DNA from 4 places in the Agrobacterium sp. GW821-FHT02D03 genome. Region 2 is predicted to be linked to each of the others. Evidence: riboswitches for the same ligand, from Rfam matches in the RefSeq annotation. Region 2 holds a riboswitch; each other region holds the start of a gene.

Region 1 (5,604 bases), 530 kb from region 2:
ACAAGCATCCTCGCCTTCCCGTTCCACATCGACCTGAACGCCGAACACATCGAGGATGAGATCCGGGGTCAGCACGTTGCAAGGTTTACCCATCGCGACGAGCGCTCCCGCCTTCAACACGGCAACCCTGTCACAAAACATCGCCGCATGGTTGAGATCATGCAAGGCGGCGGCCACTGTCAGTTTCTGCTGTTGAACCAGATGCAGAAGTGCGATCTGGTGTCCGATATCGAGATGGTTGGTTGGCTCGTCCAGGAGCAGTATCTTCGGCTGCTGCGCCAAAGCGCGGGCAATATGCAGACGCTGCCGCTCTCCACCGGACAGCGTATGCCACATCCGTCTCCCGAAGCCCTCCATATCGACGTCATGCAACGCCTGATCGACAATCTCATCATCTTGAGGAGTCCATGGAGACAGGGCACCCTTATGCGGAATGCGGCCAAGCTCCACCGCCTGGCGAGCATTGATGCGCTCCTGCGTCTCCGCCTGCTGCTCGACAAGCGCGATCTGGCGCGCCACATCACGGCGCTGAAGCTGGTTCAACGACTTGCCATCCAGCAAGACTTCGCCGGAGCGCGGTTTTCTCAGGCCAGAGAGCATGGCCATGAGGCTCGTCTTGCCCGACCCGTTGGGTCCGACGATGCCAAGAAACTCGCCGGCAGAAAGATCGAGGCTGATGTTCTTGACGATATCGACGCCGCCCGTCGCCCAGCTTAGGTTGCGCGCTGACAGCATCATGCCGCCCTCCTTCGCTGCGAGAGGATGAGCGCAAAAGCCGGCGCACCAAAGAGTGCGGTAATCACACCAATCGGTAGGACTTGGCCAGCGATGATGGTGCGGGAGAGAATATCGGCAGCGATCATGAAGATGGCGCCGATCAGCGCGGCGGCCGGCAACAGGCGTCCGTGACGAACACCGACAACAAGACGGGCTGCATGGGGAATGACGAGACCGATAAAGCCGATCGATCCGACAATGCTGACCATCACCGCCGTCATCAAGGCAGACGTGCCCGTAAGCACGACATAGACGCGGCGCACGGGGATGCCAAGAGAGGCTGCCGACTCCGCTCCGAAGGTAAAGGCGTCCAGGGCGCGGGCATGCCAGAGGCAGACGATAAGACCGAACATGGCTATGGGAAGGGCAAGCGAGACATCCGTCCAGCGAACGCCGGACAGATTGCCGAGCAGCCAGAACATGATGCCGCGCGCCTGTTCCGCATTGGCGGCCTTGGTGACAATGAATGAGGTAAGCGCGTTGAACAATTGCGAACCGGCAACGCCAGCGAGGATGATTGCACTGTTACCCCGCCCTGCCCTCAGCGCCAGCAGGCTGACAAGCGCAAAAGCTACGAGCGCACCAAGAAATGCACCGAGCGGCAGTGTCAGCATGCCCGCGCCGAAGCCAAGGAGCGCGACGCTGACCGCGCCAGTCGACGCTCCAGCGGAGATGCCGAGAATATAGGGGTCGGCCAGAGGATTGCGCAGCAGCGATTGCAGCACGACACCGGAGACGGCAAGCGCTGCCCCGCAACAGGCGGCAACCACGGCGCGGCTCAAACGATAGTTCCAGATGATCCCCTCATCGATGGCATCCAGTGGGTATCCGGCGTGCCAGAGGCGATTGGCGACGGTCTTGGCGACAACCTCCATCGGAATGGAGGTTTCGCCAATCGAGGCGCCCAGCCAAAGCGCCACCAGAAGACACCCGGCTGCAATGACGGCAGCGCGGGTGTAAAGAAAGGGAACGGACATCCTCTTACTTCGCTAGGCCAAGTTGGACGATCTGGTCGGCCAGGACCTCGATGCCGTCGATGGTCCGGATCGTCGGGTTCATCGCCTGCGCATCCATGACGACGATATGGTTGTCCTTCACCGCTGGCATCAGGCTTGTGACGGGATCATCTTTCAGGAATTTCAGCTTCACGGCGATATCGTCGGCTGGAAACCGGCGGCGGTCCATTTTGCCCGCGACGATGATCGTGGGGTTGGACTTGGCGATGGTTTCCCAACCGACGGTCGGCCATTCCTCATCACTGTCGATGACATTCTTGATGCCGAGCGCCGACATGATGTAGCCGGGAGCACCATTCTTGCCCGCCACGTAAGGATCGATATCCAGTTCGGCGCTGGAGAACCAGAAGACAGCCGAGAGCTTACCATTCACGGATGCGATCTTCTGACGCGCAGCACCCTCGCGGGCCTTCAGGTCGGCGATGAGCTTCTCACCTCGATCCTGCACGTTGAAGATTTGCGCGAGTTCAGCAATTTCCTGATAGATCTGGTCCATGGTGAAGACCGAATGTCTGACACCATCGCCGCCGCCCGAATTGTCCTTACCCGTGCAATCGGCAGGCGACGTGTAAACCGGGATACCAAGCTCTTCAAATTGCTCAGGCTTTGCCACAATGCCTTCCGGACCGACATGCCATTGAAACTGAGCGGTTACGAGGTCCGGCTTTTTGGCAACCACACTCTCGAAACTCGGATCATTGTCCGCGAGGCGCTCGACCGTGGCGTTGGCCTCTTCGTATCCCTTGATAACCGGGCCGATCCAGACGGCCGTACCGACAACCTTGTCGGCCAGTCCGAGCAGATAGAGAATTTCCGTGGTGCTCTGACCAAGAGAAACGGTGCGCTGTGGAGCATGCGTGAAGGTGACGTCCCTGCCGCAATTTTTCAGCGTCAAGGGGTAGGTCGTTTCCGCAGCCTCTGCCGTTTTCGGCACGATCGAGAGCGCAGTGAGTGCAGCGGCCAGAAACGCGCCGGTGAAATGAAATGTCATGGTCCGATAATCCCCGAAATCGTCGACGTTGCCGACAAGCAAGACGCCGTCATGTGAGCGCGAATGAAACACTCATTCGACAGCCACGGGAGTGAGACGATCGAGAACGAGGGAAAAAGACAGATGGATGTGAGCGCTGAAGGGCGCAAATAACAATCATGACGTCTCCTGTTCAGGGCATCCCCGCCCGTGACATTGGAATGAACTTATGACGGCAGGTCTCCTGGCTCACGGATGATCGTCTTGCCCGCCTTCCCACGATAATTCGCAGTGGCCTGACGCAGGTGAATGCGCCACGAGTGCTCGACAATCCGCTTACAGTTGCGGGGGCAGCCACGGCATTGGAGATATCCCCTCACCGTGTTCCCTATTATTCCTCACGATCACTCGCTTGGAACCGTCGCCAGCCAGATAGACCTATTTGATCTCGTCCGTCAAGCAAGTCTATGTAATGTTATTACATATCAAAAACAAGTGGATCATTGTGCTGAGAATAAACAAAATGGCCGGAACGAAGTCCCGGCCATCAAGGGTTTTAGCGAAATGATCTGGTTATGGGAGCGTGTAGGCGATGACATAATCACCCGGCTTCGTCCCCACCGAACCGTGGCCGCCTGCAACCATCACGACATATTGCTTGCCGTCGTCGAGAGCGTAGGTCATGGGCGTGGCCTGCCCACCTGCGGGAAGGCGTGCTTCCCAAAGCTGCTTGCCGCTCGTCAGATCGTAAGCGCGCAGATAATCGTCCACCGCTGCGCCAAGGAAAGCGACGCCACCTTTGGTGATCATCGGACCGCCGATACCCGGCACACCGACCTTGAAGGGAAGTGGCAGCGGCGTCATGTCGTAAACGGTGCCGTTCTTGTGCTTATAGGCAACCTTGCCGGTTCTGAGATCGGCACCGGCGACATAACCCCATGGCGGCGCCTGGCAGGGAATGCCGATCGGGCTCAGGAACGGGCCCATCAGCACGCCATAGGGTGCACCATCATTGCGGTTCAAACCCTGCTCGCTGCCCTTCTCATCCTGACCTCGCGGGGGGATCTGGTCGCGCGGAACGAGCTGTGAGGTGAAGGCGAGATAGGTCGGCATGCCGAACATGACCTGGCGTTCGGGATCGACTGCGACACTGCCCCAGTTGAAGGTGCCAAAATTGCCAGGATAGATGATCGATCCATTCAGCGATGGCGGCGTGTAACGACCTTCGTAGTTCAGCTGATGGAACTTGATGCGGCAGGCGAGCTGATCGAACAGCGAGACACCCCACATGTTCTTTTCCTGCAGCGGTTCCGGCTTGAAGGTCAAGGCAGATGTGGGCTGCGTCGGCGCGGAGAAATCCTCGGGGATTGCCCCACCGGGTGCCGGCTCTTCGGTCACCGGCAGGATTGGCTCACCCGTCCGACGGTCCAGCACATAGATATCACCCTGCTTGGTCGGGCCAACGAGAGCGGGAACAGATTGACCATCCGGCTTGGTGATATCGAGCAGCACCGGCTGGGCCGGCACATCCATATCCCAGAGATCGTGATGCACCGTCTGCCGGACCCAGCGGTCCTGCCCGGTGTTTACGTCGAGTGCCACGATCGACGAGGAGTACTTCTCTACATTCTCGCTCCGACCCATTCCGAGCTGGTCAGGAACTTGATTTCCCAAAGGGATGTAGACGAGTCCAAGCGCTTCATCGACGCTGAATACGGACCAGCTGTTGGGAGAGTTGGTCGTATAGGTCTGACCCGGCGGAAGCGGTTGGGTCTGGGTAGGGTTTCCGGAATCCCAGTTCCATAGCAGCTCTCCGCTGTTCACATCGAAGGCGCGAATGACGCCCGACTGTTCCTGGGTGGAGTAGTTGTCATTGACTGCGCCGCCGACGATGATCTTGTTGCCGGCAATGGCGGGCGGCGATGTGGAGTAGTAGTAGCCAGCCGGATTGTACTTCATACCGACTTCGAGGTGGAGAACACCCTGATCGGCGAAAGACGTGCAAACCTTGCCGCTTTCGGCGTCGAGCGCGATCAGACGAGCATCGGATGTTGGGAGATAAACGCGGGCGGCGCATTGCGAACCGGCCTGAGCGGCTGGATCGGCATAGTAAGTCACGCCGCGGCATGTCTGGTGCTGGCGATTGGGATTCAGGCCGACATTCGGATCATATTTCCACTTTTCCTTGCCGGTCGCCGCATCGATGGCGATCGCCCAATTGTGCGGGGTGCAGAGGAAGAGTGTCTTGCCAACCTTCAGCGGCGTGACCTGATACGTCGTTTCGCCAACATCGTCGGGAAGCTTGACGTCGCCGGTTTGATAACGCCAGACCTCCTTCAGATCGCCAACATTGGCAGTGGTGATCTGTGTCAGCGGCGAATAGCGCTGGCCATAGGACGTCCGTCCATATTGATGCCACTCGCCATCCGGAACAGCGTTTCCATAAGAGGGCGCGTTGTTGACGACCTCCGTCGGAAGATTGCCCTCCTGGTCATGCGGGTCCTGCGTCATCGACACGGCGGCCACACCCATGGAAATGACCACAGCCACCAGAAGCGGGACGGCATTTGCTCCGTAGCGAATGCCGGTCGGGCTGACAAAACCGAGTGGCTTACGGATCCACGGCATCAAAAGCCAGATGCCGATCACGATGATCAGGCCGCCACGCGGTCCAAGCTGCCACCAGTCGAGACCAACTTCCCACAAGGCCCAGCCGAGCGTCGCGATCACGAAGAGCGCGTAGAAATGCAGCGCCGCCTTGTTTCGCTTGAAGAGAAGAATTGCCGTGATGACGAAAGCGAGCCCGGCGAGAGCGTAATAAAAGCTTCCCCCGAGCATGAT
Region 2 (5,604 bases):
TGACGGTCCGGGCGATGATGAGCGAAAACCGCGAGCACATCTATCACGCGGCGATGATGGATCCGCATACGGCGGCGGAACTCGACCTCGATCAGATCTGGTCGATGGTGGATGACCTTCTTGTCGCCCACCGCGACTGGCTGCCGGAGTGGACACAGGCACGCTGATCCAACAAGGCTTGGCGGCGCTTTTCTCACACTTGCCGCCAGTATGATCGCCGCAATCGTTCGCGGTTGGGACTCGCCACTACTCTACGTCTCAGGCACTTTCTCAAGCACATTGGAGATGCCTGAGGCTGCGGGACTGACTGTACCCTACAGCATCGGCCAGAAAATCAGGCTCGATTTTCTGGCCGATGCGTCGATTCAAATAGGTAAGGCGTCCTTCGTGCGCTCCAAAGGACGCGCGGCGCTTCAGAAATCCCAGTCCTCATCCTCTGTGGCGACTGCTTTGCCGATGACATAGGAAGAGCCGGAGCCGGAGAAGAAGTCGTGGTTCTCGTCGGCATTGGGTGACAGCGCCGAAAGGATGGCCGGATTGACCTTGCAGGCCTCCGGCGGAAACAGTGCCTCGTAGCCGAGATTCATCAGCGCCTTGTTGGCATTGTAGTGCAGGAACTTCTTGACGTCCTCGGTCAGGCCGACGCCGTCGTAAAGCGCTTCGGTGTATCGCGCTTCATTGTCATAAAGCTCAAGCAGCAGATCAAAGGCGAAATCCTTGATCTCCTGGCGCGCCGCCTCTGGCAACCGTTCGAGCGCGCGCTGGAACTTATAGCCGATATAGTACCCGTGCACCGCCTCGTCGCGAATGATGAGGCGGATCATGTCTGCCGTATTGGTGAGCTTGGCCCGGCTCGACCAGTACATCGGCAGATAAAAGCCCGAATAGAACAGGAAGCTTTCAAGGAAGACAGACGCTACCTTTTTCTTCAATGGATCGTCAGAGGCATATTGCTCCAGGATCAGGGACGATTTGCGCTGGAGGAACTCGTTTTCTTCCGACCATCGATAAGCATCGTCCACATCGGGCGTAGAGCACAGCGTCGAGAAGATCGACGAATAGGAGCGGGCATGCACGGCCTCCATGAAGGAGATGTTGGAAAGCACCGCCTCTTCATGCGGTGTCGCCACATCTTCCATCAGGCGGACTGACCCGACGCCGTTCTGGATCGTGTCGAGCAGTGTCAGTCCGGTGAAGACGCGGATCGTCAATTGCTGCTCTTCGGCCTTCAGCGTTGCCCAGGACGGGATGTCGTTGGAGAGCGGCACCTTTTCCGGCAGCCAGAAATTGCCCGTCAGTCTGTTCCACACCTCGAGGTCCTTATCGTCCTCAAGGCGGTTCCAGTTGATCGCGCGGATCGCGGTGGCAGCCTTTGGCGCCGTGGTCTTCAGTTGGATGTTCATGGTTGTTACCGAATGATCAGAGGGCGCAGGAGACGCAACCTTGCACTTCCGTGCCGGTCAGCGCCATTTGGCGAAGGCGGATGTAGTAGATCGTCTTGATGCCCTTCTTCCAGGCATAGATCTGGGCGCGGTTGATATCGCGTGTCGTGGCGGTGTCGCGGAAGAACAGGGTCAGCGACAATCCCTGATCCACGTGCTGCGTGGCGGCCGCATAGGTATCGATGATCTTCTCAGGCCCGATCTCGTAGGCGTCCTGGTAGTATTCGAGATTGTCGTTGGTCATGAAGGCAGCCGGATAATAGACGCGGCCGATCTTGCCTTCCTTGCGGATTTCGATCTTCGAGACGATCGGGTGGATGGAGGAGGTCGAGTGGTTGATATAGGAAATCGAGCCGGTCGGCGGCACCGCCTGGAGATTCTGATTGTACAGCCCACCCTCCATCACAGCCTGCTTGAGTACCAGCCAGTCTTCCTGTGTCGGGATGTGAATGCCGGCCCTTTCGAACAGATCGGCAACGCGCGGCGTTGACGGCTTCCATTCCTGTTGCGTGTATTTGTCGAAGTAGTCGCCGCTCGCATATTTGGACTGTTCGAAGCCCTTGAAGCGCTGACCACGCTCTACTGCCAGGCGATTGGAAGCCTTCAGTGCGTGATAGGTCACCGTGTAGAAATAGATATTGGTGAAATCCACGCCTTCTTCGGAGCCATAGAAAATCCGCTCGCGTGCCAGATAGCCATGCAGGTTCATCTGGCCGAGGCCGATCGCGTGGCTCTCTGCGTTGCCCTTGGCGATGGATGGCACGGAGGCGATATGGCTCATGTCCGAGACGGCCGTCAAAGCGCGGATTGCGGTCTCGACCGTCCTGCCGAAATCGTCCGAATCCATCGCCGCTGCGATGTTGAGCGAGCCAAGGTTACAGGAAATATCCTTCCCCGTCGTTTCATAGGACAGGTCGGCCTCATAGGTGCTGGCTTCACTGACCTGAAGAATTTCCGAGCAGAGATTGCTCATGGTGATGCGCCCAGCAATCGGGTTCTCGCGGTTCACCGTGTCCTCGAACATGATGTAGGGATAGCCGCTTTCGAACTGGATTTCGGCCAGCACCTGAAAGAACTCGCGCGCCTTTATCTTCTTTTTGCGGATCCGGCTGTCGGCGACCATCTCCCGGTATTTTTCCGTCACCGAAATTTCGCTGAAGGCAACGCCATAGATGCGTTCCACATCATAGGGTGAGAACAGGTACATATCCTCATTGTTCTTGGCGAGTTCGAAGGTGATATCCGGAACGACGACGCCGAGCGACAGCGTCTTGATGCGGATTTTCTCGTCGGCATTTTCGCGCTTGGTGTCGAGGAAACGCATGATGTCGGGGTGATGGGCATTGAGATAGACGGCGCCTGCACCCTGGCGCGCGCCAAGCTGGTTGGCGTAGGAGAAGGAATCCTCCAGGAGCTTCATCACCGGAATGACACCGGAGGACTGGTTTTCGATCTGTTTGATCGGCGCACCGGCTTCACGAAGATTGGTCAGTGAAAGGGCCACCCCGCCGCCGCGCTTCGAGAGCTGCAATGCCGAGTTGATGCCGCGGGCGATCGACTCCATATTGTCTTCCATGCGCAGCAGGAAGCATGACACGAGCTCTCCGCGCTGCTTCTTGCCCGCATTGAGAAAAGTCGGAGTTGCCGGCTGGAAGCGGCCGGAGATCATCTCATCCACCAGGCCGCGCGCCAGTGTCTCGTCGCCGCGCGCCAGCGTCAGCGCCACCATACAGACGCGGTCCTCGTACCGCTCCAGATACCGTTTTCCGTCGAAGGTTTTCAGCGTATAGGACGTGTAGTATTTGAAAGCCCCGAGGAATGTCGGGAAGCGGAATTTCTTCGCATAGGCATGGTCGAAGAGATCGCGGACGAAGTTGAAGGCGTACTGGTCCAGCACTACCTGCTCGTAATAGCCTTCACTCAAAAGATAATCGAGCTTTTCGCGCAGATTGTGAAAGAACACCGTGTTCTGGTTCACGTGCTGAAGAAAGTACTGGCGCGCTGCCAGCCTGTCCCTGTCCAGCTGAATCCGGCCATCCTCATCGTAAAGGTTCAGCATCGCATTCAGTGCATGGTAATCCAGCACTGCTGCGTCCGACTGCTTCAGGGGCCTCTCGAGTGTCAACGTGTCCAAAATCGTTCCAATCCCTGTCTGACATTGACGACGTCCTCACCCGTCCCCATCAGCTCGAAGCGATAGAGATAGGGCACGCCGCATTTGGCGGAGATGATGTCGCCGGCGATCCCGAAGGTCGCGCCGAAATTGCTATTGCCCGCAGCAATCACGCCGCGAAGGTTTGCTCGATTATTCGCATCGTTGAGGAAGCGAATGACCTGTTTGGGAACCGCGCCCTTGCCGTTCTCGCCGCTATAGGTCGGGACGATGAGGACGAACGGGCTTGGAACATGCAGAGTCACAGCAGCGCTGATCGGGATGCGGCGGGCGGGGGTGTCGAGCTTGGCCACGAAGCGATGCGTGTTTTCCGAGCGCGTCGAGAAGTAGACGATCTCCCCCGCCATAGTCTGCGTCACGATGCAAGCGTGCTGATCATGTCGGGCCGAAAGCCCCCCCAATGCGTCTCGCCGGCAATCACGACTGGCACTTGACGATAACCAAGACCGAGCACCCGCTCATAGGCTTGCTCGTCAGTCGAGACATCGACGATCGTATAGTCGAGACCCTGACGATCGAGCGCGCGGGTGGTCGCAGTGCATTGAACGCAAGCGGGTTTGCTGTAGACGGTGATGCTCATCTTGATCCTCGTTCGAAAAAAGGCATGGGAAATCGCTCTCGCGCCGTGAAGCGCGTGACGGTTTAAAAACAGGGTTAAACGCAAAGCCGTGGTCTGCCGGACACTGCTGTCGCATAGCTAGATAGCAAAAGCGCTGAACGCTTTTGTGCACCATGCCTCAGACGCCGGTTACTCCAACGGATAAAAGACTGAACTCGTAATCATAGGACTTCACCCCGAAGTGGCTCTACGCGAAGGCATGGGGGAAGCGAGACGCACAGGGTCATCCCGTACGCATTCGCGACCTTCCGGGCACCCCGCCGGTGGACGTATTGACTCAAGGCAGGTCTCCTGGCTCGCGGGTCGTCACATTCATCTCGCCTTCCCGAAACCTTATGTTTCAGTGGCTGCTGAGAGAATGCTCGCCGCTTACAGTTGCGGGGGCAGCTGCGGCATTGCTCCACCATTGCTGGCTTCGCGCACCGTATTCCCATCTTCGCTCCCGACAGAATCGGAAGAACCTTGAATACCAGATATAGTAGGCATTTCGTTCAATGCGTCAATAGGCTGTTGCAACGACGCGAACTGGGCTGATCTTGATATCAACAGGAAAAATGCCGACACCATAATATGAAGCAAACGGTCTTGTTTTGTACAAGGAGAGGTGATTATAGGCGCAGGCATTGTGCGGCGGGAGCCGCGTTCAACGGGATTTCGGGTGATGATGAAGCGTCTTTTTGCGGCTGTGGGATTTTGTGCATTTGCAGGGTTTGCAGCAAACCCGGCGACGGCTGCGACGACCTATCCTCTGGCGATCGAAAACTGCGGCGCCACGGTCACCTTCAGCAAGGCACCTGAGCGTGCCGTGGCACTTGGTCAGAACAGTGCAGAGATCATGTTGCTGCTTGGCCTTCAGGACAAGATGGTTGGCACTGCCTTCTGGCCGAACAAGGTTCTGCCGCAGGTCGCCGAGGCAAACGCCAAGGTCAAGGTTCTGACCGTCGAGTTTCCGACCTTCGAATCCATCCTGGCACAGAACCCGGACTTTGTGACCGCCGCTTTGCCGACGCTCGTCGGCCCCACCAGCAAGGTGGCGAAGCGCGAAGATTTCGACAAGCTTGGCATCTCCACCTATCTTTCGCCCAGCATGTGCGCGCTGGACGACATGTCCAAAGACAAGTCCGGTTATGGCAATCGCTCCAAACTCTGGAACATGGAGACGCTGTATAAGGAGATCGATGATCTCTCGCAGATTTTTGACGTGGCCGACAAGGGTCAGGCCGTCATCGCCGACCTGAAGAAGCGCGAAGCTGCATTGCGTGCTGATGCGCCGAAGGATGGCAAGAAGCTTTCCTATGTCTTCTGGTTCTCCAGCCCGTCGCCGTCGGCTGACGCCTATCTCGGCGGCAAGAACAGCCCATCGGGCTATA
Region 3 (5,604 bases), on a different contig from region 2:
ATGGCGATAGTTTTCCTTTTGATCCCACATCATCGGAATGATGTTGAGGCGGTCTCTGATCCAGGAATAGCTGGAATATTCCATCATGGAGCCAAAGCTGACGAAGAGTGGAACGGCAAGCGCCAGTCTCCAAATTCTAGCTTTGAACGACATCACAGGCATGGCACGCCGCGAAAGGCGCCACAGCATCACAATGGCAAACGCAGAGAGCGAAAGTGCAACCCCAACGGCGAGTGCGGTCACGGGCTGAGCCTTCAGCATGGCAGGCAAAAGCTGAAGGATCTGGCGGCCGAACAGCAGGTCGGAAGGATAGAGCGGATCGGAAAGGTAAAGCTGCTTCTGGCTCGAGATGAAAGCCGGCAGGATCATTAGCGGGACGGCAACCAGAAGCGACTGGTAATGACGCCCGAAGACGGCATCAAGCGCCATGAGGCCGATGAAGACTGCTACGACCGTCGTCAGCCCAGGTCGTGCAGGTGACAGCAAAAAGGAGCCGACATCATGCAAGGTGCCGCGCGCGATCCATTCCATGCAGACGACGAGCAGCACCGCTGCGAGGACCAGATTGGCCAGCATTTGTGCATCGTTTGCGAGGCGGGCAGGGGACCGTGTCCACGGCTTTGAAAGGACGAGCTTCATCCTTTCGGTAACCGTTGTTCTAGGTACCGATTTCGTCACGTTTCTACTCCGGCAGTCTCGAAAGCAGGTGTGAATCACCTGTCATATAAGCGTCATCTAACTGTCACATGCGCGCAATGAACGCGACATGAACTATGCAAAATTCACAGGTCTCGAGGATAACCATCGCGTGAGCCGTTTATTTCGCGCATGCACCCGCCGGAACCTTCTTGACTGGCCATTGTTTTGAAACAATTTATGCGGCGCGTTGCACTGTAAGAGCCGGCACGATATTGAGGAAGGCATGAGCACAGCACAGACCATTCCCCACACGTTCCGGATTGCGGTTGGACAATTCAACCCGACCGTCGGCGATGTCGCAGGCAACCTTGCCAAAGCGCGCGAGGCAAGAGCCGATGCGGCAGCGCAAGGCGCCGATCTTCTTCTGCTGACGGAGCTTTTCATCTCCGGCTACCCGCCAGAAGATCTGGTGTTGAAACCGGCATTTTTGAAGTCCTGCCTCAAGGCAGTGGAGGAGTTGGCCGCGGAGACCGCGGATGGCGGGCCGGGCGTCGTTATCGGCTTCCCGCGCCAGGGCGAAAAGGGCAGGCACAATTCGGTAGCTCTGCTCGATGGCGGTAAGATCGTCGCGTTGCGCGACAAGGTGGACCTGCCGAATTACGGCGAGTTCGACGAAAAGCGCGTCTTTAGCGAAGGCTCTATCTCCGGCCCCTATAATTTTAGGGGCATTCGCATCGGCATTCCGATTTGCGAAGAAATCTGGAACGATTTCGGCGTGTGCGAGACGCTGGCCGAGGCCGGCGCCGAAATTTTGCTGGTGCCCAATGGCTCGCCCTATTATCGCGGCAAGGTCGATGTCCGTCATCAGGTCGCCCTCCGCCAGGTCATTGAAAGTGGCCTGCCTCTGGTCTTTGTCAACCAACTCGGCGGCCAGGATGAACTGGTGTTCGACGGCGCGAGCTTCGGTTTCAATGCCGACAAGACGCTGGCCTTCCAGATGAGCCAGTTCGAAGCAACGTTGGCGGTCACGGACTGGAAACGCACGGAGAATGGCTGGCACTGCAGCCATGGTCCGGTTTCCCATATTCCCGAAGGCGAGGAGGCCGATTACCGGGCCTGCATGCTGGGCTTCCGCGACTACGTCAACAAGAATGGCTTCAAGAGCGTCGTTCTCGGCCTTTCCGGCGGCATCGACTCGGCCATCTGCGCAGCAATCGCGGTTGATGCGCTGGGCGAGGAGCGGGTGCGCTGCATCATGCTGCCCTACCGCTATACCTCGGAAGAATCGCTGAAGGACGCCGCCGATTGCGCCAGGGCGCTCGGCTGCCGTTATGACATCGTTCCGATTGCCGAACCTGTCGATGGCTTCATGACGGCGCTGTCGGATCTGTTCGAAGGAACGGAAGAGGGCATCACCGAGGAAAACCTGCAGAGCCGTGCGCGCGGCACGATCCTGATGGGCGTTTCCAACAAGTTTGGTTCGATGGTGGTAACCACCGGCAACAAGTCGGAAATGTCCGTCGGCTATGCCACGCTCTATGGCGATATGAATGGCGGCTTCAACCCCATCAAGGACCTCTACAAGATGCAGGTCTATGCCATCTCCAGATGGCGCAACGCCCACGTGCCGCCCGGCGCGCTTGGGCCTTCGGGCGAAGTCATCCCCGCCAACATCATTTCCAAGGCCCCATCCGCGGAATTGCGGCCCAATCAGACCGACCAGGACTCGCTGCCACCCTATCCGGTTCTCGACGATATTCTCGAGTGCCTGGTGGAACAGGAAATGTCCGTCGACGAAATCGTGGCGCGCGGTCACGACGTTGCAACGGTTCATCGCATCGAGCATCTGTTGTACTTGGCCGAATATAAGCGCCGGCAGTCTGCACCTGGCGTGAAGATTACCAAGAAGAACTTCGGTCGCGATCGCAGGTATCCTATTACCAATCGATTCCGCGACAGGTAGGTCCGACGGGTCGGTGGGCAATCGCAGCGGGAGGAACGATGCGAAGTTCAGTCGAGATATTCAATATCCGTACCCGTGAAAATCGGATCGTCTGGCAGACCGAGAAACTGTTCGAAGCGCCGAACTGGTCTCCAGATGGGCAATATCTGCTGCTCAACAGCGATGGCGTCCTCTACCGCCTGCCCCTTACTGGAGACATCGAGGTCGATAAGGTAGACACCGGCTTCGCGGTTCAGTGCAACAACGACCACGGCATCTCGCCCGACGGTTCTCTTTATGCCATTTCCGACAAGGTCGAGTTTGGCAAGAGCGCGATCTATCTTCTTCCATCCGTCGGCGGCACGCCGAAACTGATGACGCGGAACCTGCCGTCCTACTGGCATGGTTGGGCGCCGGATGGCAAAAGCTTTGCCTATTGCGGGATCAGGGATCAGGTTTTCGATATCTATGCCATGGACATCGAAACCGGCACCGAAACACGTCTGACCCATGGCGAGGGGCGAAACGACGGTCCGGATTATTCGCCCGATGGTCAGTGGATCTACTTCAACTCCAGCCGCACAGGACAGATGCAGATCTGGCGGGTGAGACCGGATGGATCGGGCGTTGAGCGGATCACCGATAGCCCATATGGCGACTGGTTTCCGCATCCATCTCCCAAGGGAGACAAGGTCGTTTTCATTTCCTATGACGGCGACGTCTTCGACCACCCGCGTGATCTCGATGTTCGCGTGCGGCTGATGGACCCGGATGGTGGCAACGTCGAAACGCTCTTCGATCTCTTTGGCGGGCAGGGAACGATGAACTCACCCAACTGGTCACCGGACGGTGATGAATTCGCCTATGTGCGATATTTTCCGGTTGGATAGACGTAGCGCGCTTGCCTTCCGATCGGCAATTGCCCATACGCAACGTCGTCAGGTGCCTGCCTTTGGCAGGAGAATCGGGAATGCGGTGCGAGACCGCAACGTGCCCAACGCTGTGAGGCGGATGCCTGTTGCCATAAGCCACTGAGCAATCGGGAAGGCGGCAACGGGCAGACGAAGCCAAGTCAGAAGACCGGCCTGACACGATAGACCAGTCCGCGCGGACGGCGGGAGGTTGTTAGGAAGAGCGTTTGTGCCCTGCCTACAGCATCGGCCCGAAAATCGAAATCGATTTTCGGAAAGCACGATGCGTAGATCAAAGAAGATAGAGCGTCCTTTGTGCGTCCAATAGGACGCACGGCGCTCTAAGGCGCACTCGTGGTCTTTCTACATTGTTGGGGATTGACGATGCGACCTGATGATAATGGACCCGGACCGGTGCCGGCCTATGAATTTGCCAGGCACGAAAAGGCTGCGGTCTACCGCGCCATCGAGACCCGCCGTGATGTCCGCAACGAGTTTTTATCCGATCCGCTTTCTGATGAACTGATCAACAAGCTGCTTTCCGCCGCCCACTCCGCCCCCTCGGTGGGTTTCATGCAGCCATGGAATTTTACTCTCGTCAGCGATGCAGACATCAAAAATGCCGTGTGGCAGGCTTTCAGTCGCGCCAATGAGGAAGCGGCCTTGATGTTTCCCGACGATAAGCAGTCGCTCTACCGAAGCCTCAAGCTGGAGGGCATCCGGAAGGCGCCGCTCTCCATCTGCGTCACCTGCGATCCCACAAGAGGTGGCGATGTCGTGCTGGGGCGAACGCACAATCCGCGCATGGATGTCTACTCCACCGTGTGCGCCGTGCAGAACCTCTGGCTTGCGGCACGCGCCGAAGGGGTCGGCGTCGGTTGGGTCAGCATCTTCCATGACGACGATATTCGAAAAATCCTTGGTATCCCTGAGCACATCGAAATCGTCGCGTGGCTCTGCGTCGGCTATGTCTCGGAACTCTATGCCGAGCCTGAGTTAGCGGTGAAGGGCTGGCGTCAGCGTTTGCCGCTGGACGAACTGATTTTCAAAGACCGGTGGGGCGAGAAATAGGCAGGTTCCGCCGCGCGCAGCTTGCTTTCCCGGCGCCCAAAAATCCACTTGCCAGTCCTCATGGCCGGTGGCTTAGTTCACTCTCATTTTGAGAGGGGATCATATTATGCCGATTGAAAACTGGCTGGCCTTCGTTGCCGCATCTGCCATCATGCTCGCCATTCCCGGACCAACGATCTTGCTGGTCATTTCTTACGCGCTTGGTCACGGACGCAAGGCAAGTAGCGCCACCGTTGCCGGTGTAGCGCTTGGCGACTTTACCGCCATGACGGCGTCCATGCTGGGTCTTGGTGCACTGCTCGCGACCTCCGCCGCTCTCTTCACGGTCTTGAAGTGGGTGGGCGCTGCCTATCTGATCTATCTCGGCATCAAGCTCTGGCGCGCGCCTGTCGGCACGTCGGCTGAAGGCGAGGGTGACGTGACGGGTCGTGAGCGTCCACTAAAGATCTTCCTCCACACCTATATCGTCACGGCACTGAACCCTAAGAGCATCATCTTCTTCGTTGCCTTCCTGCCGCAGTTCCTGGTGCCGACCCTGCCGTTCTGGCCGCAGGTGCTTATTTTCGAAGTTACTTTTCTAGTGCTTGCGACTTGCAACGCCGCTCTTTATGGGTTGCTGGCAAGTGCGGCCCGCAACACCATCCGCAAGCCCTCCGTCCAGCGCGTCGTCAATCGCACCGGTGGCGGACTATTGATTGGTGCCGGACTGCTCGCGGCGGGCTGGAAGAAAGCCGTCGCCTAAACCGTCGCCAATCCGTGCGGCGCCGAGTTCTGGAATATACCAATGTCAGTGCCGCACATCCTTCTTGCCTTGGTCACCGTCTTCCTCTGGGGCTTCAACTTCGTGGTGATCAAGGTCGGCGTCATGGATATGCCGCCGCTGTTTCTCACAGCCTTGCGCTACCTCTTCGCAGCCGTGCCGCTCATCTTCTTTCTGCCGCGCCCGAAGGTTCCTTGGAAGCACATGGTCGTCTACGGCATGGTCATGGGCTGCGCGCAATTTGGCCTGCTCTATACGGCGATCAAGTGGGGCCTGCCTGC
Region 4 (5,604 bases), on a different contig from region 2:
CCCCAGGCCGAAGCCATTCCAGCGCGCGCCTGTTCTGGAAGCGCGTCGAAATAGGTTCGGTATCGGATGAGAGGAAGAGCGGCCGTCTCCGTCTCGATCCGATCCAGAAGCTCCCGAGGGGTGGCCGGAATATCGCCGACCGCATAACCCGAACCCTGCAGATCGCGCAGCATCTCCAGCACGCTTTGCGGTACGTCGAGACCCACGGCATAGCCCGTGCGACCGGGTGCGGCACCGGGATAATCCGGCATCAGGACGACAAGACGTCTTTCCTCGGTCATAGCCTGCGTCAACCGAAGGAAGGCGGCTATACGACGAGCGACCTGCTCGACCCGGTCCGGCTCGGGAGCATTGATCAGCGCCTGGCGCCCGGCAGGATCGGCCTGTTTGAAGGAGATCGCACCCGCGAGAATACGTCCATCGAGTTCCGGCAAGACCACATGCATGGCGAGGTCGGATGGATTGAGGCCCTGCATGTTTTCTGTCCAGCCATCACGCCGTGTCGTGGCCATGATCACCTGAAACACCGGCACGCCCAGCCGGTCGAACAGGCTCTTGCCGTCCTGATCCGTCTGGCTGGCAAAGGCAGTGGCTGCGACGATGGCTGCGGGTTTCAGCGGTACCAGTGCGTCCTCGAGAAATCGGATCGCGCCGCCATCCTTCAGGCCGCTGACAAAGATCGGCAGAGGCGCGAAACCGCGGGATTTCAGCGCCTCGAAGAGCGCATCAATCGGCGCAACATCGGCAGCCAGAAGCATGGAACGGTAGAAAAGAATGGGAAGTCTTGGAGCTTCGGGGACAAAAGCCGCGAGGGCGTCATCCACATGGACGGCGCCAAGACCCGGGAGATAGAAGCCGGATTTCGGCAGCGGTTCCGGCGTGAAGCCAGGCCAGACATTGGTTTTAGCAAAGGCGGCAAGGCCTTCTGAAAGGCGACGCATGTTCTGCGGGCCGCCTTCGCGAAAGAAAGAGAGGATCGAGGCGAGCCACGTCTGGTCGATTGTGGATTGCGCCTCGAGCTTTTCGTCGCGCTCGCTGCACTCACCGGGCAGAAGCAGGAGCTTGATGCCGCGCCTGCGTGCCATCATCGCCAACTGATCGACGCCGTAGCGCCAGCGGTCCGCCCCACCCAGAATCCGGATAAGGATAAGTTTGGCATGTTCCGCCGTCTTTTCGATCCAAAGGTCGACGGACATGGGATGTCGAAGGTCGGAAAGATTGGCGACGCTGAGCGAAACGCCTGAGTCGTCGGGCCAGGCGCGCTGCAGACCTGCAAGGTCGCTGGACGAGAAAGACAGCACCACCACATCCGCCTGGGGCTGGTTGAGATCAACCGGCTCGATCAGGTCGTCCAGCGACGAAGATGTGGTGGCGAGTATATGCATGATGCGTCAGGCAGCCAGCATCTGTTCGATTTTCTCGCGGTTGAGGCCTTTTTCGCCAATCACCACAAGCGCCGAACGGCGCACTTCGCCCGCAGCCCAGGGGCGATCGAAATAGTGGTTGACGCGCGAGCCGACGGCCTGAACCTGCAAGCGCATGGGCTTGGAGGCGACCTCTACGAAGCCTTTGATGCGCAGGACATTCTCGGAGGCCGCCGTCTGGGCGATACGCTGAGCCAGCGCCTCAGGATCGGACACCGCGCCAAGCTCGACGACGAAGCTGTCGAACTCGTCGTGATCGTGGTCTTCTTCGTCGTCATGGTGGGTATGGCGGTTTTCGATATCGTTCTCGACCGCAAGCCCAAGACCGATCAGAACCGCAGGATCGATCTGGCCATGCGATGCGACAACGATTTTCGCAGCCTTTGGCAGATGCTCCGTGATGTGTGCCTTGGCGCGCTCCAGACCATCCGCATCGAGAAGATCACCCTTGGTCAGCACGATCAGGTCGGCGCAGGCGATCTGGTCTTCGAAGACTTCCTCGACAGGATCGTCATGATCGAGCGCTTCGTCATTCGCACGCTGGGCGGCCAGCGCATCCATGTCATGCGACACCATGCCTTCTGCGAGCGCTGCGCCATCGGCCACCGCAATGACGGCATCGACGGTGACGCGGCTCTTGATCGCCGGCCATTGGAAGGCCTGGACGAGGGGTTTCGGCAGTGCGAGGCCGGAGGTTTCGATCAGGATATGTTCGACCCTGGGCTGGCGGCTGAGGATCTGTTCGATGGCCGGCTGAAAATCATCGGCGACCGTGCAGCAGATGCACCCATTGGCGAGCTCGACGATATTTTCTTCCGGGCAGCTTTCGATGCCGCAGCCTTTGAGGATTTCGCCATCGATGCCGACATCGCCGAACTCGTTGACGATGATCGCCAGTCGCTTGCCATCGATCTTTTCAAGAAGGCCGCGCAGCAGCGTGGTTTTGCCGGCGCCCAGAAAGCCGGTGACGATGGTGCAGGGAACGCGCTCTAGCGTGGTCATGATGTCTCCTCGACGAAATTCAAAGGTGGGATGCGCGCGACCATGCCGCGCTTCAAACTATCGGGACGGCCGCGCCAGGGCATCAGTCCATCGGTGGACGTGGAAAGCAGGCGCGCACCAGTGATCAGATCCTCGGCGTTTTCAGGCGTCAGACCGCCAAACACATAGGACCAGCCGTCGGCTGTGCGCATTGCGGCGCTGGCACCGCGCTTGCAATTGGCAAGGCAATTGACGCTGCGCACCTCGACATTTGCATCAGTGCCAAGTGCGATCGTCGCTTGCGCGAGAAGCGCACCGGGACGCGGTTCCGCATTCGGCTCCGCCTCGTCGCGGCAGCTGCGACAGACATAAACGACCAGGCCGGACGCTTCTCGCGTGTCGGTTGATCCTTCAGTCCGTGACGATGTTGAGGTAATATCCAAACCGTATCCGCTTCCGCCATTCAAACATGCAAGGGGTGCGGATGCCGAAGACGGAATGCGAGACAGCGCAAACCGAAACTCGGCGAGACCGACTGACCGGAGCACCCCGCCCGGCAGACGTTTTGTTCTGAAACGGCAGGTCTCCTGGCTTGCGGCTTGAATGAGCGCCCTTGCACCGCCTTCCCGGATCGAAATCCAGTGGCTTTACGGTGTGGGCTCGCCGCTTACAGTTGCGGGGGCAGCCACGGATTGACCCGAAGAGCGGGCGGAACCGTGTTCCCTCTTAGCTTTTCCCGTTGCCGGAAAAAGACCGTCAGTGCCTTACCTTTACGGGCAAGCCGCGCCTTGGTCAATGCAGGCATCGTTACGCCTCTCATAGGCTCCATTGCGGAGGAGGGCGTTTTGACTATAGTCGCCGCTTCTAAAAACGGCTCGGAAGGACGTGGGACATCATGACACGCGAGATCAGCGACAGCGAGGCCGCCCGCCACCGCGAAAAGATGGTGAACCGCAAGAGCGTGCAGGATGCGGAAGTGGCCGAAAAGACCATCGAGAAGGGTCTGCTGATGGTCAATACCGGTCCCGGCAAGGGCAAGTCGACGGCCGCTTTCGGCCTTGCGCTTCGGATGCTCGGCACGGGCAGACGGGTCGGCATCGTTCAGTTCATCAAGGGTGCGTGGTCGACCGGCGAGCAGCAGGCGCTGACGATTTTCGGCGACCGGGTGGAATGGCGCACCATGGGCGAAGGTTTCACGTGGGACACTCAGGATCTGAAGCGCGACGTCGCCGCAGCCACGAAAGCCTGGGATGAAGCCAAACTCCTGATGGCCGACGAAACGATCGGTCTTATGGTGCTGGACGAGCTGAACATTGCGCTGCGCTATGACTATCTCGATCTGACGGAGGTCGTCACCACCTTGCAGAGCCGCCGCCCCGATCTCCACATCATCGTCACCGGCCGCAATGCCAAGCCTCTCATGATCGAAGCGGCCGACATGGTGACGGAGATGACGCTCGTGAAGCATCACTTCAAGGCGGGCGTCAAAGCCCAATCCGGCATCGAGTACTGATCCATGGCCGCCAGATCCATCATGTTTCAGGGAACCGGCTCGGATGTCGGCAAGTCGCTGATGGTGGCCGGTCTGGCGCGCGCCTTTACCCGGCGCGGACTTTCCGTGTTGCCCTTCAAGCCGCAGAACATGTCCAACAACGCGGCGGTCACAGCCGATGGCGGCGAGATCGGCAGGGCGCAAGCTCTACAAGCGCGCGCGGCCGGCGTGCCGCTGTCGGTACATATGAACCCGGTCCTGTTGAAGCCTCAGAGCGAAACGGGTGCGCAGCTCGTGGTTCAGGGAAAAATTCTCGGCAATGCGAAAGCAGCCGACTATCAACAGATGAAGGCCGGGCTGATGCCCCGGGTGCTGGAGAGCTTCGAGCATCTGAAGACCCGCGCTGATCTGGTGCTGGTTGAAGGCGCCGGCAGCGCATCGGAAGTCAATCTGCGCGCCAACGACATTGCCAATATGGGCTTTGCCCGGGCAGCCGATGTTCCCGTGATCCTGATCGGCGATATCGACCGGGGAGGGGTTATTGCCAGCCTCGTCGGCACGAAGACGGTGGTGGATGCGGACGACGCCTCGATGATCGAAGGCTTCATCGTCAACCGTTTTCGCGGCGATCCTTCGCTGTTCGACGAAGGCATGCGCATGATTGCCGAGCATACTGGCTGGAGCTCCATCGGCCTCCTGCCGCATTTTGCCGAGGCGGCCCGTCTGCCTGCCGAAGATGCGCTGGGTTTAATCGGCACCGGCCAATCGAAGCCCGGCGCGAAAATCCGCATCGCCGTACCGATCCTCCCACATATCTCCAACTTCGACGACCTCGATCCGCTCGATATGGAGCCGGATGTCGAACTGGTGCGCGTGCGTCCTGGGACAGCTATTCCCGGCGATTGCGCTCTCATCCTGCTGTGCGGATCGAAATCCACGATTGCCGATCTGGACGTCTTGAAACAGGCCGGTTTCGATATCGACATCAAGGCGCATCTTCGCCGCGGTGGCTTCGTGCTTGGCCTCTGCGGCGGCTATCAGATGCTTGGACGTGTCTTATCGGACCCGGACGGCATGGAAGGGCCGCCTTCCACCGTTGAAGGCATTGGGTTGCTCAGTGTCGAAACGGTGCTGACGGGAGACAAGAGGCTGGTGTCGGTCGAAGGGCGGAGCTTCGATGGTCAGGCGTTTTCCGGCTACGAGATGCATGTGGGCGTGACAAAGGGCGATGACTGCAATCGTCCCTTCGCCACGATCGGCAATCACGTCGATGGTGCAATCTCAGCGGATGGTCGCATCTTCGGCACCTATGTCCATGGGTTGTTTGCTGATGACGGACAGCGCAGCGCCTGGCTGCAAAGGCTTGGCGGGCAATCGTCTGCCCTGAATTACGAAGCGCAGGTGGATGCCGTTCTGGATCGGTTGGCGTACCATATGGAGCGCCACCTCGATCTCGACGCGCTGCTGTCTATAGCACGGTAACCAAGGCCAAAAAGCCGAAGAGCCCGATCAACAGCGCATCGGCGACCCGCGCAAGTTTCAGCGCCTGGCGAATATCGGCAGCGGTCAAATTCCGGCGTCCGCCCTCGCCCATGAAGCACGCCTGGATCATCTGTCCGCCATAGGAACGCGGCCCGGCAAGCGCAAAACCAAGCGCACCCGCCAGCGCCGATTCTGGCCAGCCGGCATTGGGCGAACGATGGTGCT

What was found. Region 2 has a riboswitch for cobalamin ahead of nrdH (glutaredoxin-like protein NrdH). Riboswitches for the same ligand answer to the same signal wherever they lie in the genome.
Region 1: another riboswitch for cobalamin. It lies ahead of AC07U5_RS15390 (ABC transporter substrate-binding protein); the one in region 2 lies ahead of nrdH (glutaredoxin-like protein NrdH).
Region 3: another riboswitch for cobalamin. It lies ahead of bluB (5,6-dimethylbenzimidazole synthase); the one in region 2 lies ahead of nrdH (glutaredoxin-like protein NrdH).
Region 4: another riboswitch for cobalamin. It lies ahead of AC07U5_RS01345 (DUF1636 family protein); the one in region 2 lies ahead of nrdH (glutaredoxin-like protein NrdH).

Annotation. Positions count from the first base shown of each region.
Region 1 is NZ_JBWKVN010000002.1:418,517-424,120, forward strand. Features, by position in the region: gene AC07U5_RS15380 (ABC transporter ATP-binding protein) at 1-738, opposite strand, end outside; gene AC07U5_RS15385 (FecCD family ABC transporter permease) at 735-1,754, opposite strand; gene AC07U5_RS15390 (ABC transporter substrate-binding protein) at 1,759-2,784, opposite strand; cobalamin riboswitch at 2,981-3,201, opposite strand; gene AC07U5_RS15395 (glucose/quinate/shikimate family membrane-bound PQQ-dependent dehydrogenase) at 3,337-5,604, opposite strand, start outside.
Region 2 is NZ_JBWKVN010000002.1:946,375-951,978, forward strand. Features, by position in the region: gene AC07U5_RS17730 (alpha-glucosidase/alpha-galactosidase) at 1-167, shown strand, start outside; gene nrdF (class 1b ribonucleoside-diphosphate reductase subunit beta) at 414-1,403, opposite strand; gene nrdE (class 1b ribonucleoside-diphosphate reductase subunit alpha) at 1,420-3,576, opposite strand; gene nrdI (class Ib ribonucleoside-diphosphate reductase assembly flavoprotein NrdI) at 3,564-3,962, opposite strand; gene nrdH (glutaredoxin-like protein NrdH) at 3,971-4,195, opposite strand; cobalamin riboswitch at 4,499-4,714, opposite strand; gene AC07U5_RS17755 (ABC transporter substrate-binding protein) at 4,896-5,604, shown strand, end outside.
Region 3 is NZ_JBWKVN010000001.1:1,812,936-1,818,539, reverse strand. Features, by position in the region: gene AC07U5_RS08520 (LTA synthase family protein) at 1-639, opposite strand, end outside; gene AC07U5_RS08515 (NAD+ synthase) at 923-2,602, shown strand; gene AC07U5_RS08510 (TolB family protein) at 2,641-3,471, shown strand; cobalamin riboswitch at 3,505-3,684, shown strand; gene bluB (5,6-dimethylbenzimidazole synthase) at 3,877-4,563, shown strand; gene AC07U5_RS08500 (LysE family translocator) at 4,670-5,305, shown strand; gene AC07U5_RS08495 (EamA family transporter) at 5,348-5,604, shown strand, end outside.
Region 4 is NZ_JBWKVN010000001.1:281,671-287,274, reverse strand. Features, by position in the region: gene cobN (cobaltochelatase subunit CobN) at 1-1,385, opposite strand, end outside; gene cobW (cobalamin biosynthesis protein CobW) at 1,392-2,429, opposite strand; gene AC07U5_RS01345 (DUF1636 family protein) at 2,423-2,848, opposite strand; cobalamin riboswitch at 2,966-3,178, opposite strand; gene cobO (cob(I)yrinic acid a,c-diamide adenosyltransferase) at 3,301-3,918, shown strand; gene AC07U5_RS01335 (cobyric acid synthase) at 3,922-5,379, shown strand; gene cbiB (adenosylcobinamide-phosphate synthase CbiB) at 5,366-5,604, opposite strand, start outside.